One region of the Arthrobacter sp. NamB2 genome, then DNA from elsewhere that is predicted to be linked to it. Evidence: riboswitches for the same ligand, from Rfam matches in the RefSeq annotation. Region 1 holds a riboswitch; each other region holds the start of a gene.
What was found. Region 1 has a riboswitch for thiamine pyrophosphate ahead of FDK12_RS15315 (ECF transporter S component). Riboswitches for the same ligand answer to the same signal wherever they lie in the genome.
Positions count from the first base shown of each region.

Region 1 (4,304 bases):
CGCCTGCTGAATCCGCAGGTTCCTTCGGCATGTCCGTTGGGCCAAGCCGAGTCGTGATGCAGCGTTCCGTTCGGCAGCCAGCGCTCGGTCACGCAGAACACCGCGCCATCTATAGCGGCCTCAAGGGGTCCTGTGGTGATGAATGGCAAGGCGCGTGCAGGACACACGTAACACCGGCGAGGGCATAGAGTCGATGGCAGGCTCGATCCCCGATGAATCTTCGCCGGGCGACGCGAAGTAAAACCCGTCTCCCACAATCCGAAGGAGCACGCGCTCGATGAACGACACACGTATCTCTGCAAGCCGCACGATCGATGCACCGGCCGACGCCATCTTCACCTTCCTTTCGAATCCGGCGCACCACGCTGCCTTGGACGGCTCCGGAATGGTGCAGTCGGACAGCAAGTCCGACCGCATCACCGCCGTGGGCCAGATGTTCACCATGAACCAGAACTGGGACAAGATGGGCGGTGACTATCAGACGGACAACCATGTGGTGGGCTATGACGAGAACAAGCTACTCGCATGGAAAACTGCGCCGGCGGGGGAGGAGCCTCCGGGGTGGGAGTGGGTGTGGCGGTTCGAGACAGCCGGTCCCGGTTCCACCGAGGTGTCCGTCACCTACGACTGGTCCGGCGTTACTGACAGGGAAACCCTGAAGAAGCTGAGTTTCCCTGAGGTGTCGCAGGACGCGCTGGACTCGACGCTGGCCAATCTTGCAGCGCAGGTGTCCGAAGCTTAGGTCCGTTTCCTAAGAGCAGGACGACGACGGCCGGTTCCCTCCTGCCCAGGGGCCGGCCGCCGTCGTCCTTGCACGTGGCCGCGACCGGAATCCAGAGGCCCGGCAGCCACCTACTCGGAGCCCTTCTTCTATCCGTAGACTCGGCTCAGCGCGGCATGGAGCTAGGGGCACACAAACAATCACGATCCCGAAAACATCTAATGGCAGGGCCCGCCCCGGCATGATCGCCCTTGGCATGGCCCCCCTGACCTGGGCGCAGGGCACGACAGTCCGTGCGGGCATGTGGCCGATGTTCTCGAGCGCGCTGCTGACCTGGTCGCAGGAGCTCCCTACGCCATCCTGATGGATCTTCGGGCCCATGGAACGGATGCTTTCGGCCGGCTCTGAACAGGCCAGTCATCCCGCGCGATACTTCCTCTCGTCATTCCTGCTTCCGCGTTGCGGCAGTCCACGGGCTACGGGCGGGCGGGCTGCTTCCGGCCCAGGAGCGAGGCGTTCAGGCTCCCGATGGCCGCTGCCGTCACGACGCTGTACAGGACCGCGGACTGCAGCGCCCGGCCGGTCTCGGTGTGTGCTGCGACGAGGATCGGGGTCACGACAAGGATGGTGGCAAGGAACCAGAGGGCCCTGCTGTGGACGAACCGCATGTCTCCTCCTTCTTCCGACCCTTCAACGCTAGGCCGATGGCGCGGCCGGCGCGTCATCCCTGAGTAGGAACGGCAGGCGAACGGTGTCATCCCTGCGAGCGCACTGCCCGTACGGGAGCAGGACGACCCACTACCCCTCACCGGTCCACTGCGCGCTCGAGGGGGTTGTCGGCGACCCGAAGGGCTGCCATGGCAGTCCGAGAAGGAGGCATGAAAAGGGAGGAGAGGCACGACGGCTCGTGCCCCTCCTCCCGATGATGCGTATCAGGTAAGGTCGCGGGTCTTCGCGAATCGCTCGATCGCCCTCTGCGTGGAGCGGTTGGTCAGCACCTGGATGGTGGTGCTGACGGCTCCGGAGATGATGGCGAAGACCAGGGCGGAGCGCAGGGTGTTTTCCAGCCCGTCCTTGCTCTTGGGGGGCGCCTCGCCCGTGATCTTCTCCCAGAGGAAGTCCACGAGCTTCGTCCCCACGTATCCGGCACCGACGCTCATGCCTACACCGAGCAATTTGAACACTACTTGCATGGTTTCTCCTTTTGATCCGATAGTCCTGCGCCTAGCCTAACCGCGGCTCAGGAGCCATGCAGGGAGTAGGCAGCAGGTGTAGGATCGGTAGCGCTCAACCAACAAACGACAGGGGAGCGCCGATCCGCAGCTGGCTGCGGAACGGGCGCTGAGAGTGCGGACCGCCGCAGACCCTCGAACCTGATCCGGCTAGTACCGGCGAAGGGAGTCGAGTTCTCAGAGTGCTGTGCGCTGCCTCCGCTGCAGCCCCGCGCTATCCCCTCCTGTACCTCAGGAGGAATCATCATGGCTTCACCAACAGCCCTCAAGGGCACCACCCCGCGCTCAAGCCAGTGGCGCGTCGTCGACATCGTGGTGGCCTCGGTCATCGCGGTCGCCGTCGGCGTCCTCTTCTTCGCCTGGTCCGCGGGCTACTCCGGCATCAGCCTGCTCACCGCAGGGTTCCCGCCCCTGGCGGGCCTGTACTCCGGCGGATGGCTCATCGCCGGTGTGCTGGGCGGACTCATCATCCGCAAGCCCGGAGCCGCGCTCTACTGCGAAGTGCTGGCAGCGGCGGTATCGGCCCTCATCGGCACGCAGTTCGGCATCCTCGTCCTGGTGTCCGGCCTCATCCAGGGACTCGGGGCAGAACTGGTCTTCCTGCTGTTCCTGTACCGGAAGTGGAACCTGCCCGTGGCGTTGCTCGCCGGCCTCGTCGCAGGCCTCGCCCTCGCGATCAGCGAGAACATCATGTACAACGCGCTCTGGACGATCGAGTTCAAGCTCATATACACGCTTTTCGCCGCGATCTCGGGAGTCGTCATCGCAGGGCTGCTGTCCTGGCTGGCGATGCGCGGACTCGCGAAGACCGGGGTGCTGTCCTCGTTCGCGGCCGGCCGCACGGCGGACGTGTGACACCAGCGCACGCTCCGGCCCCGGGAGCAGTGCACGTCCGTGCCCGGGGCTGGGGCTGGCGCCATGCCGGCCGCAGAGCTTTCGCGGCTCGCCACCTCGACCTCGACATCCAGGCGGGGGAGCGGGTGCTGCTTCTCGGCGCGTCCGGTGCCGGCAAGTCCACCGTGCTGCACGGGCTGGCAGGGGTGCTGGGATCCAGCGACGAAGGCGAGCAGGAGGGCGAGCTGCTGCTCGACGACGCCGCGCCCGCCGCCGCACGGGGACGTGCAGGGCTGGTGCTGCAGGACCCTGAGACGCAGGTGGTCCTGGCACGGGTGGGTGACGAGGTCGCTTTCGCCGCCGAGAATCTCGCCGTGCCCCGCGACGAGATCTGGCAGCGCGTGGGACGCGCGCTCGACGACGTCGGGCTGGACCTTCCACTCGATCACCCGACCACTGCGCTGTCCGGCGGGCAGAAGCAGCGCCTGGCGCTCGCTGCCGTCCTCGCGATGGAACCGGGGCTGCTCCTGCTCGATGAACCCACCGCGAACCTCGACCCCGACGGCGTGCTGGAGGTGCGCGACGCCGTCGTCCGTGTCCTCGAACGCACCGGGGCGACGCTCGTCGTCGTGGAGCACCGGGTCGCGGTGTGGGCAGACGTCGTCGACCGCGTGATCGTGCTCGACGCCGGGGGAGGGGTCCTCGCGGACGGCGCGCCCGCAGCGGTGCTGGGTCAGGAACGCACGCGCGACCGCCTGGCCGCGGCGGGCGTGTGGGTCCCGGGTTGGCAGCCTCCCGTCGGCGGCCCCCTGCCGGGCACAGGCGGGGAGGTACTGCTGTCGAGCCGCGACCTGACCGTCGCTCGGACGAAGCGGGGGCCAGCCGCCGTCGAGGGCCTCCGGCTCGAGGTGCGGACTGCGGAAGCCCTGAGCATCACCGGGCCGAACGGTGCCGGGAAGTCCACGGCGGCCCTCACCCTCGGCGGTCTGCTCCGCCCGCGTTCGGGAAGGCTCGACGCGTCGGAAACCCTCGCCGGCACGGCCGGCACCGACCCCTTCCGGTGGCGCTCGTCGCAGCTCGTGCAGCGCATCGGGACCGTCTTCCAGGAGCCGGAGCACCAGTTCCTCACCGCGACGGTGTCCGAGGAACTCGAGTTCGGCCCGCGGAGGGTCGGCGGGAACGACGACCCACGACGCACCGCCGACATCGCCGAGCGTCTTCGCCTCACCCACCTGCTGGAGGCCAATCCCTTCACGCTGTCCGGTGGGGAGAAGCGCCGGCTGTCCGTGGCGACGATGCTCGCCACGGCACCGCGGATCCTGATCCTCGACGAACCGACCTTCGGGCAGGACGCCGGAACCTGGGCAGAGCTCGTCACCCTGCTGCGGGAACTGATCCACGACGGCGTCGCCGTCCTCTCGGTGACCCACGACACCGAGTACATCGCGGAGCTCGGCGGCGCGACCCTGCGCATCGCGGATGGCGCGGGACGGCTGGTGGCGCAGTGAGCAACGACT
Region 1 is NZ_SZWI01000010.1:41,436-45,739, reverse strand. It holds gene FDK12_RS14710 (SRPBCC family protein) at 278-742, shown strand; gene FDK12_RS14705 (hypothetical protein) at 1,198-1,389, opposite strand; gene FDK12_RS14700 (DUF4235 domain-containing protein) at 1,654-1,914, opposite strand; TPP riboswitch at 2,015-2,138, shown strand; gene FDK12_RS15315 (ECF transporter S component) at 2,200-2,808, shown strand; gene FDK12_RS14695 (ABC transporter ATP-binding protein) at 2,805-4,295, shown strand; gene FDK12_RS14690 (energy-coupling factor transporter transmembrane component T family protein) at 4,292-4,304, shown strand, end outside.

Region 2 (4,304 bases), on a different contig from region 1:
CTCCGCTGCGGAGGTGATCTTGGCGCCGTCTACCAGAAGGAGGGCGGGCAGCTTGAACGTGCTTCCTGCCTGACCGGTGACGCGGTCAAGGGTAACGAGGTCTCCTACAGAAACCTTTTCTTGGCGGCCGCCTGCGCGGACAATCGCGTACACCACTTGGGAACTCACTTCTCTCGACAATCTTGACTTCTGATGAAAAAACCTGGGTGCGCCCTGGCAGCAATCCTGGAGGTCGCCCTTCGTGCCGGATCCGCGCTGCGCGTCCACGACCGCCGCTGCCCTGGGGCTGCCGGTGTCGGTGGACATCATGCGCAATGTGGAATCCCTGCACAGTTGCCGCCGGACATGCCGGTTAACAGGCGAGTGCACCGAGGGTCCAGATTACGTCAGAACAGCGTCTTCCCGCAAATCAGCGGGCTCCCGGGTCGCGGCGGGCAGCCGCTGGACCCGGGGCGCGTCGAAGAAGTCCCGCTCGTAGGCTGCGGACCGGAGGAACGCCGCGAGCATGGCCTCCCGTTCGGCTGCCGAGCCGCGACGGTGCGCTTCGTCCGATATCTGCTTCGCACGCTCGGTGGCTGCCGCGAAGTCGGCGTCCGCATAGGTCGCGATCCAGTCCGCATACGGGTGCCGGGTATCGCTGCCCTCGAGCGGCGACCGCACCTGCTCCTGGATCCAGTCGCCGACGGCCGCATAGAGCCAGAAGCACGGCAGGACGGCCGCGACGAGCTCAGCGTAGGAACCACGGACGGCGGTGGCCGTCAGGTGATCGCAGTAGGCCCGCGTGGCGGGTCCGGCTTCGCCCTCGCCGAAGCGCAAGCCCGCCGCATCCAGCCAGGTCCTGTGCAGCTCTGCCTCGGTCCGGAGGCACGACGTCGCGGCCGACAACCAGAAGAGCTGCTCGTCGTCCGTCGGAGCCATGGCTGCAGTCCTGGCGAGCACACCGCAGTACTCGCGCAGGTACAGCGCGTCCTGCTGCAGGTAGTGGGCGAAGTCGGCGGTGGAGAGGCTGCCATCGGTCAGGGCGCGAACGAAGGGGAGGTCGAGGATGTGCCGACGGGTGGCTGTGCTCCGCCTCCATGCCAGGTCGGTGAATCGTTCGTGCGACCCCGTGCCGGCGGCGTGGAATGCGGAGTGGAAGTGGTGCACGGGTCCGCTGCCTGCACCCACCTCCAGGTGATCCGCCGCGCGCAGCGCTCCTTCCAGCCAGAACTTCGCCTCACGCACCGCGGCGGGCCAGTCCGACGTCACCGCGTATCGTGTGGCGATGGCTGAGGAGAGTGAGCAGCCTGTCCCGTGGGTGTTCGCCGTCGTTATCCGCACGCCGTCGAAGGCGACCGCGTCCGCAGGCCGCCCGGGCGGAAGGATGAGCGCGTCGGGGCACCGCTCCCCCGGCAGGTGCCCACCCTTCACCAGGACACGCGTATCCAGCAGTGCGGCAAGGACACTCCCCTGCTCCAGGGCATCGGACCACGACGTCGCCGGTTCGGCGCCGACCAGCACCGCCAGTTCGGGGACGTTGGGGGTGACCAGGGACGCCCGCCGGGCCAGGTCCACGACGGCGCGCACGGCGTCGTCGTCGAGCAGGCGGGCTCCGCTGGTCGCGACCATGACCGGATCCAGCACCACGACCGGCACGCGGACGTCGTCGAGCCACTCGGCGACCGCCCGGGCGACGTCCGCACTGCCGAGCATTCCGATCTTCACGGCATCGATGGCCACATCCTCGGCGACGGCGTCGAGCTGTTGACGGAGGAAGGCTACGGGCGGCGTGTGGACGGCCGACACGCCCTGCGTGTTCTGCGCCGTCAGGGCCGTCAGCACGGCCATCGCGTAGCCGCCGTTCGCGCTGATGCTCTTGATGTCGGCCTGGACGCCGGCCCCGCCGCTCGGATCAGAGCCGGCGATGCTGAGCACGTTCGGAATCCGCGAGCTGTTCTTCGTCCCCGGTGCACGGACAGTATCCATGGGTGACATCCCTCCGCTAGGCCACGGGCGCGTGCGCCCACTAGATCAGGTTCGACGGGTTTGATCTCAGCCCCGCATCCGGCAGGGCACCCCGTGTCACAGACAAGCCTATCCCAGCCGGACGGCCGCGCTCGGGAGCAGGGCAGGAGCAGGACGGGAGCAGGGTGGGAAGCTGCGGGGACACCGGAGGCCGGAGCCCTGACGGACTCCGGCCTCCGGGGTGGACGGGCATCGGACGATCGTCCGTGCCCGTCAGCGCCTACAGCTCCGAGGCGGGCACACCGACGCCGAAGATCAGCGGCTCGGCAGCGGCGGTTTCGGGCTTCCGCACGACGGGCTGACCCTTGGCGACGTGACGCGTCCCGGAAGGCTCGCCGGCGGCTCCCGCTCCCAGCGTCTCGATCGTCGTGTCCGCTGCGCCCTGCGCACTGCGTGCTACGCGGCGCGGACGGGAACGGCGGGCGGCTACGTCGGTGCGTGGAGGAACGACGGCGGATTCCTCCTCCGCACTGTCTCCGCCGGCGGTGGCCGGCGCTTCGGGCACTTCGTCCTCGCGTCCGGCATCATCCGCTGCGGGCCTCCTGTTGAAGGCCTCACTGAGGCTGTCGAGCGTCAGCCGCGTCGCCGGCTCGGCCTGACTGTCCTGCATCTCCGGCCGACGGCTGTCCGCGCGCGGCAGCGTCACGGTCTCACCGTTGATGGTCAGGACGGCTTCGGTCACCTGGACATCGGGCTCCGCGGTCGCCTGCTCGGCCGACTCCTCGTGGGCATGGTGGGTGGCGGCCGCGATGCTGGCGAGTGCGGCACGGGCCGCCTCCGCCTTGGCGGCCCGGTCCGGGCTCTCCGCCACCGGTGCCGGTGGCAGTGCGATGCCTTCATCCTGCTGCTGACCACCACGGCCCCGATTGCGCTTGCGCTCGCTCCGGGACGGCTTGTCCTGGCGCACCTGCTGCTGTGCCTCGGGGACGGTCGCGGAACGGCGGTGCTCGACGGGCTCCATGTGGGTGACGACGCCGCGTCCTGCGCAGTGCTCGCAATCCTCGCCGAAGACTTCGAGCAGGCCGGTACCCATGCGCTTCCTCGTCATCTGGACCAGGCCCAGCGAGGTCACCTCGGCGACCTGGTGCTTGGTCCGGTCCCGGCCGAGGCACTCGACGAGGCGGCGGAGCACGAGGTCCCGGTTGGCCTCGAGCACCATGTCGATGAAGTCGATGACGATGATCCCGCCGATGTCGCGGAGCCGCAGCTGGCGGACGACCTCTTCGGCCGCCTCGAGGTTGTTCTTCGTGACCGTCTCTTCGAGGTTGCCGCCACTACCCGTGAACTTGCCGGTGTTGACGTCGACGACGGTCATCGCCTCGGTGCGGTCGATCACGAGGGACCCACCCGACGGCAGGAAGACCTTGCGGTCCAGGGCCTTCGCAATCTGCTCGTCGATGCGCGATGCAGCGAAGATGTCCTCATCGCTCGTCCACTTCTCGAGCCTGCCGACGAGGTCCGGTGCCACGTACATGACGTAGGCCTCGATGGTGTCCCAGGCATCCTCTCCCGAGACGACGAGCTTCGAGAAGTCCTCGTTGAAGACGTCGCGCACCACCTTGATGGTGAGGTCGGGCTCGCCGTAGAGCAACTCGGGCGCAAGGGTCTTCGTGGAGCCGGCCTTGCGCTCGATCTCCTCCCACTGCGCCCGGAGGCGGTTGATGTCGTGCGTGAGCTCCTCCTCGCTGGCGCCCTCGGCCGCAGTACGGACGATCACACCGGCGTTCTCCGGCAGGCGGTCCTTGAGGATGCGCTTGAGGCGGTTCCGCTCGACGTCCGGCAGCTTGCGGGAAATGCCCGTCATGGATCCGCCGGGCACGTAGACCAGGTAGCGTCCGGGCAACGAGATCTGGCTCGTCAGCCGCGCCCCCTTGTGGCCCACCGGATCCTTCGTCACCTGCACGAGGACGGGATCGCCCGACTTCAGCGCGAGTTCGATACGCCGCGGCTGGCCGTCGAGGCCCGCGGCGTCCCAGTTGACCTCGCCTGCGTAGAGCACCGCATTCCGGCCTCGTCCGATGTCGACGAAGGCGGCCTCCATGCTGGGCAGCACGTTCTGCACCTTGCCGAGGTAGACGTTCCCGATCAGCGAATCCTGCTGCGTCTTGGAGACGAAGTGCTCCGCCAGGATCCCGTCCTCCAGCACGCCGATCTGGATCCTGTCATCGCGCTGTCGCACGATCATCTGGCGGTCCACCGACTCACGCCGGGCGAGGAACTCGGCCTCGGTGATGACCTGCCGGCGCCGACCCGTGTCGCGGGACTCGCGGCGGCGCTGCTTCTTGGCCTCGAGGCGCGTG
Region 2 is NZ_SZWI01000004.1:136,337-140,640, forward strand. It holds gene rplU (50S ribosomal protein L21) at 1-156, opposite strand, end outside; gene FDK12_RS09380 (bifunctional hydroxymethylpyrimidine kinase/phosphomethylpyrimidine kinase) at 382-1,965, opposite strand; TPP riboswitch at 1,957-2,069, opposite strand; gene FDK12_RS09385 (Rne/Rng family ribonuclease) at 2,225-4,304, opposite strand, start outside.
Region 2: linked by a shared signal. The riboswitch ahead of FDK12_RS09380 (bifunctional hydroxymethylpyrimidine kinase/phosphomethylpyrimidine kinase) and the one ahead of FDK12_RS15315 (ECF transporter S component) in region 1 are both predicted to bind thiamine pyrophosphate.

Region 3 (4,304 bases), on a different contig from region 1:
GACCTCGTGAAGCGCCCTGTCGATGACACCGGTGTCCGGGCCATAACCCCCGCGGATGGCATCCCAGGTACCGCCTCGCGACGCGGGGGCGAGAATGACGATCCCGAGTTGCTCTGCCGCCGCGCGGAGATAGGACAACCCACCCTGCGCGTCCCCTCCAGCTCCGTGCAGTGCGACCAGGAGCGGAACCTGCTCGTCCGTGGCCAGCGATTCGGGAACGAACACGATCGGATCGCGCTCCGCCGTCACCCCTAGCGCACGGACTCCGGTCATGCTGCCCGGGCCGGCAGCCGTGGCACCGGGACGAGCTGACAGGATCGCTGGATCCTCCGCCGCCGGTGCAGTCCTTCTGCTGTCCATGGGTCCTCCCTCACACGCCGTTCCCGCCACGAGGAGCGGCACGACCATCGCACCGGCAAGCACAGTCCTCCTCGTTGCCACACACCGGATTCTAGGCTCGCCAAGCACCAGTTCTCCCGGTTGCCGTCGGGCCCGCCGTCGGCTAGCGACGGGGAGAACACCGTCAGGAGTTCCGGGCCCCGAGCAACTCCTGCGCGGCACTCCGCGGGTCGGCTGACGCACAGATTGCCGACACCACGGCGACTCCTGCCGCCCCTGCCCGACGCAGCGGCCCCACGTCCGCGCGGCTGACGCCGCCGATCGCCACGCAGGGCAGCCTCACGTCCCGTACGAGCGCGGCGAATCCGTCCACTCCGAGCGGCGACGGATGATCCGGCTTCGTCGCCGTCGCGTGCACCGCCCCGACCCCCAGGTAGTCCACCGTGCCGGGTGGCAGGGCGTGCGCGCGGGCGAACTCCTCCCCTGTCGCCGCGCTCAGTCCGACGACGGCATCGGGACCGATGATCCGGCGGACCACGTCTGCGGGCAGGTCGGACTGCCCGACGTGCACCCCGTCGACCCTCACTCCCTGCTCGCGAGCCGCGAGGTAGACGTCGACCCTGTCGTCGATCAGCACGGGAACCCGGCCGCCGACGGCGGCAGCCACTGCCGTGAGGAGATCGAGGAGGGCGCTCCCGCCGGCGTGTTTGTCGCGCACCTGGACACAGGTGACGCCACCCGCGACAGCTGCGGCGACGACGTCCGGCACCGTCCGCGGAGCGCACAGCGCGGTGTCGGTCACGAGGTAGAGCGGCAGATAGGAGAGCGGGGCCGGCCGCGGCATCAGTCCCCGTCCGAGAGGTTGAGGCCCTGCACGACGTCGGCCGGCGTGATCGCGGCGAGCGCGTCGAGGAAGTGCGGGGCGAAGGTCCCCGGTCCTGCCGCCGTGCTGGCGGCACGCTCGGCGGCGAGGGTGTAGGCGGCGGTTGCGGCCGTCGCGGCGAGGAGCGCATCCGGAGTGAGGGAGGCGAAGGCCGCCATCACGGCGCCGAGGGCACAGCCGCCACCGGTGACGCGCGTCAGCATCGCGCTGCCGTTGGCCACCCGGACAACAGCACCATCGGGGGCGACGACGGCATCGACGGCGCCGGAGACCGCGACGACCGAGCCGTGCCTCGAGCCGAGCAGTCGGGCGGCGTCGAGGGCGGCGGCCGGTTCATCGAGGGAGTCGACGCCACGTCCGCCCGCTCCAGAACCGGCCAGGGCGATGATCTCAGAAGCGTTCCCCCGGATGATGGTGGGACGGAACGTGACGAGGCGCTGCGCAGTCGCTGTCCGGACACTCAGGAAGCCGACAGCAACCGGGTCGAGGACCCAGGGCGTTCCTGCTATCAGGGAGGCCTCGGCCGCCTCGAGCATGGCGGCGCGCTGTGACTCCGTGGGCGTGCCCAGATTGACGAGCACACCCGACGCGACGGGTGCGAACTGGGCGGCCTCTCCGGGGATGTCCACCATGGCAGGGGCCGCCCCGAGGGCGAGCAGGACGTTCGCGGTGAAGTTGGTGACGACGGCGTTGGTGACGCACTGGACCAGCGGCGCCGCTCGGCGCAGGTCGCCGAGCAACTCCGCGCACGCTTCAGCGGTGACCGGCCGGTCGGGGCTCACGGACGCGGGGTGCACGGATGCAGCCGTGGGAGCATCGGCGAGCTGCTCCGTCGGTGTCTCCCCGGCTGATCGCGTGGACGAGTGGGTGGATGATTGGGCCATGGCTGCCTCTCGCAGGATGGAGCGAAAGGACAGGCGGAACCAGGGGCACGCCGGGACATCCCTTCGCCAGTATGAGCTGGATCAGGTTCGACGGGTCTTATCTCAGCCCCTTCCCTGAAGGGACACCCCGTGTCGCTGCTCGAACGATAACCCGATACCGGGCCGCTTCCAAGTCGGCTAGCGGCCGCCGTCGATGCGGCGGCTACGCTGCTCGATCCCGGGCAGTCCGTACGGGTAGTCGCCGAAGGTCGGCGCGCTCACGTCGTCGAGTTGCCGCAGCTCATCGGCTGTGAGGACGACGTCGGAGGATGCCAAGTTGTCCGCCAGCTGTTCCTGCGTGCGCGCCCCGAGGATCACGGACGTGACGCCTGGCCGGGCCGCTACCCAGGCAAGCGCGATGTGCGAGGCGTTGACGCCCCGCTCCGCCGCGATTGCGCTCACGGTGTCGATGATCCGCCACGTCCTGTCCTGCGCGTTGCGCTTCTCCCAGGCCTCCATGCCGCGCTGGGGGTTCTCACCGAGCCGAGTGGCGCCGGTGGGCTCGGTGTCGCGGGAATACTTGCCCGTCAGCCAGCCACCGCCCAGGGGGGACCAGGGAAGCATGCCCATTCCGGCATCCAGGACGGCCGGGACGATCTCCGCTTCGATCTCGCGCACCAGCAGCGAGTACTGGGGCTGGAGCGTCACCGGCAGGGAATAGCCGCGCTGGCGAGCGATCATGACGGCCTTGGTGAGTTGCCAGCCGGTGTAGTTGGAGAAGCCGTAGTAACCGATGCGGCCCTGGACCACCGCCTCGTCGAGGAACCCGAGGGTCTCCTCGAGTGGAGTCAGCGGGTCCCAGGAGTGCACCTGGTACAGGTCGATGTGGTCCACGCCGAGTCTCCTCAGAGACGCGTCGAGCGCTCGGCGGAGGTGGCGCCGCGACAGGCCGAGGTCGTTCACGTCGTCTCCCATGGGGAACCGCCCCTTGGACGCGAGCACCATGCGGTCCCTTTCGGACGGGTTCTTGGCGAGCCATCGCCCGATGATCTCCTCCGAGGCGCCCGCCGTGTACACGTCGGCGGTGTCGATGAGGTTTCCGCCGGCCGCCGCATAGCCGGACAGGATGGCGTAGGAGGTTGCCTCGTCCGACTCCGCTCCGAACGTCATGGTGCCAAGGGCCAGTTGGGACACCGAGGTGCCGCTGTTGCCGAGTTTCCGGTACTCCATAAAGGACTCCTTCTACGATGCGCCTGCTGGAACGGCTGGTATGGGTCGGCGGGTCATTCGGTCACTGTCACGCCTTTCCAGAAAGCGTAGTGACCGCGGATGTTCTCCGCCGCTTCTTTCGGCTCCGCGTAGCTCCACGCCGCGTCCCTGTTCTGCTCTCCGTCCACGGTCAGGGTGAAATAGCTCGCCGTGCCTTTCCAGTGGCAGACCGTGGTGGTGTCCGTGGGAGCGAAGAACTCCTGCGAGATGGAGTTCGGCGGGAAATAGTGGTTGCCCTCGACCATCACGGTGTCCGTGGACTCCGCGATGACCCTGTTGTTCCAGATCGCTTTCGGCATGGTTCCTCTTCCTCGAGACTCCCCATTCGAGCGTGGGGACTACGGTGGCGCGCATCCCGAGCGGATGCGTCCCGTTCCGTGTGCAACCCCGGAGTCGTGGCATGCATTCCGGCGGCACCGGCCGGATCAGAGCTTGCGTACCGTGAGGATCTGCTCCGAGCGTCCGAACGGACCGTCGAGGTCGTGCAGGACACTCGAGGTCAGGCCCACTCCCCCCGGCCCGAACGTGACGCGTGTGTCCAGGCCGAGCCATTCGCCCGCCGGCATCCTGTGCAGGTGGATCTGCAGGTCGACGTTTGGGTACATCCAGCTGTTGCCGCCGGGCTCGACACGCGGCGCTATCCCGTTCGCGGCGTCCACCATGCCCACGAGTCGCACGACGTCGGGGCTGGTCCGGCCCTCGACCATGGAGTAGGGGTTCCGCATCCAGACCTGCCCCCGCCCCGGGCGGTGCCCCGGGAGGACGCGGACTTCGAGCGACCTGATGAAGCCGCCCGGCCAGGCCGTCATGGCCTCGTGCGGCCCCGCGTCCTCCGGGCCCGGAATGCGCTGGTCCTCGACCGCGGCGACGGCTGCCGTGTCCTGCGTCCGGAGGCGCCAGGCTTTCGCCACGATCGCCGTCCGCCCGCCCGCCTCCATCCGTGCTTCCAC
Region 3 is NZ_SZWI01000004.1:96,914-101,217, forward strand. It holds gene FDK12_RS09160 (alpha/beta hydrolase) at 1-441, opposite strand, end outside; gene thiE (thiamine phosphate synthase) at 524-1,183, opposite strand; gene thiM (hydroxyethylthiazole kinase) at 1,183-2,106, opposite strand; TPP riboswitch at 2,148-2,246, opposite strand; gene FDK12_RS09175 (aldo/keto reductase) at 2,284-3,315, opposite strand; gene FDK12_RS09180 (DUF427 domain-containing protein) at 3,369-3,653, opposite strand; gene FDK12_RS09185 (thioesterase family protein) at 3,780-4,304, opposite strand, start outside.
Region 3: linked by a shared signal. The riboswitch ahead of thiM (hydroxyethylthiazole kinase) and the one ahead of FDK12_RS15315 (ECF transporter S component) in region 1 are both predicted to bind thiamine pyrophosphate.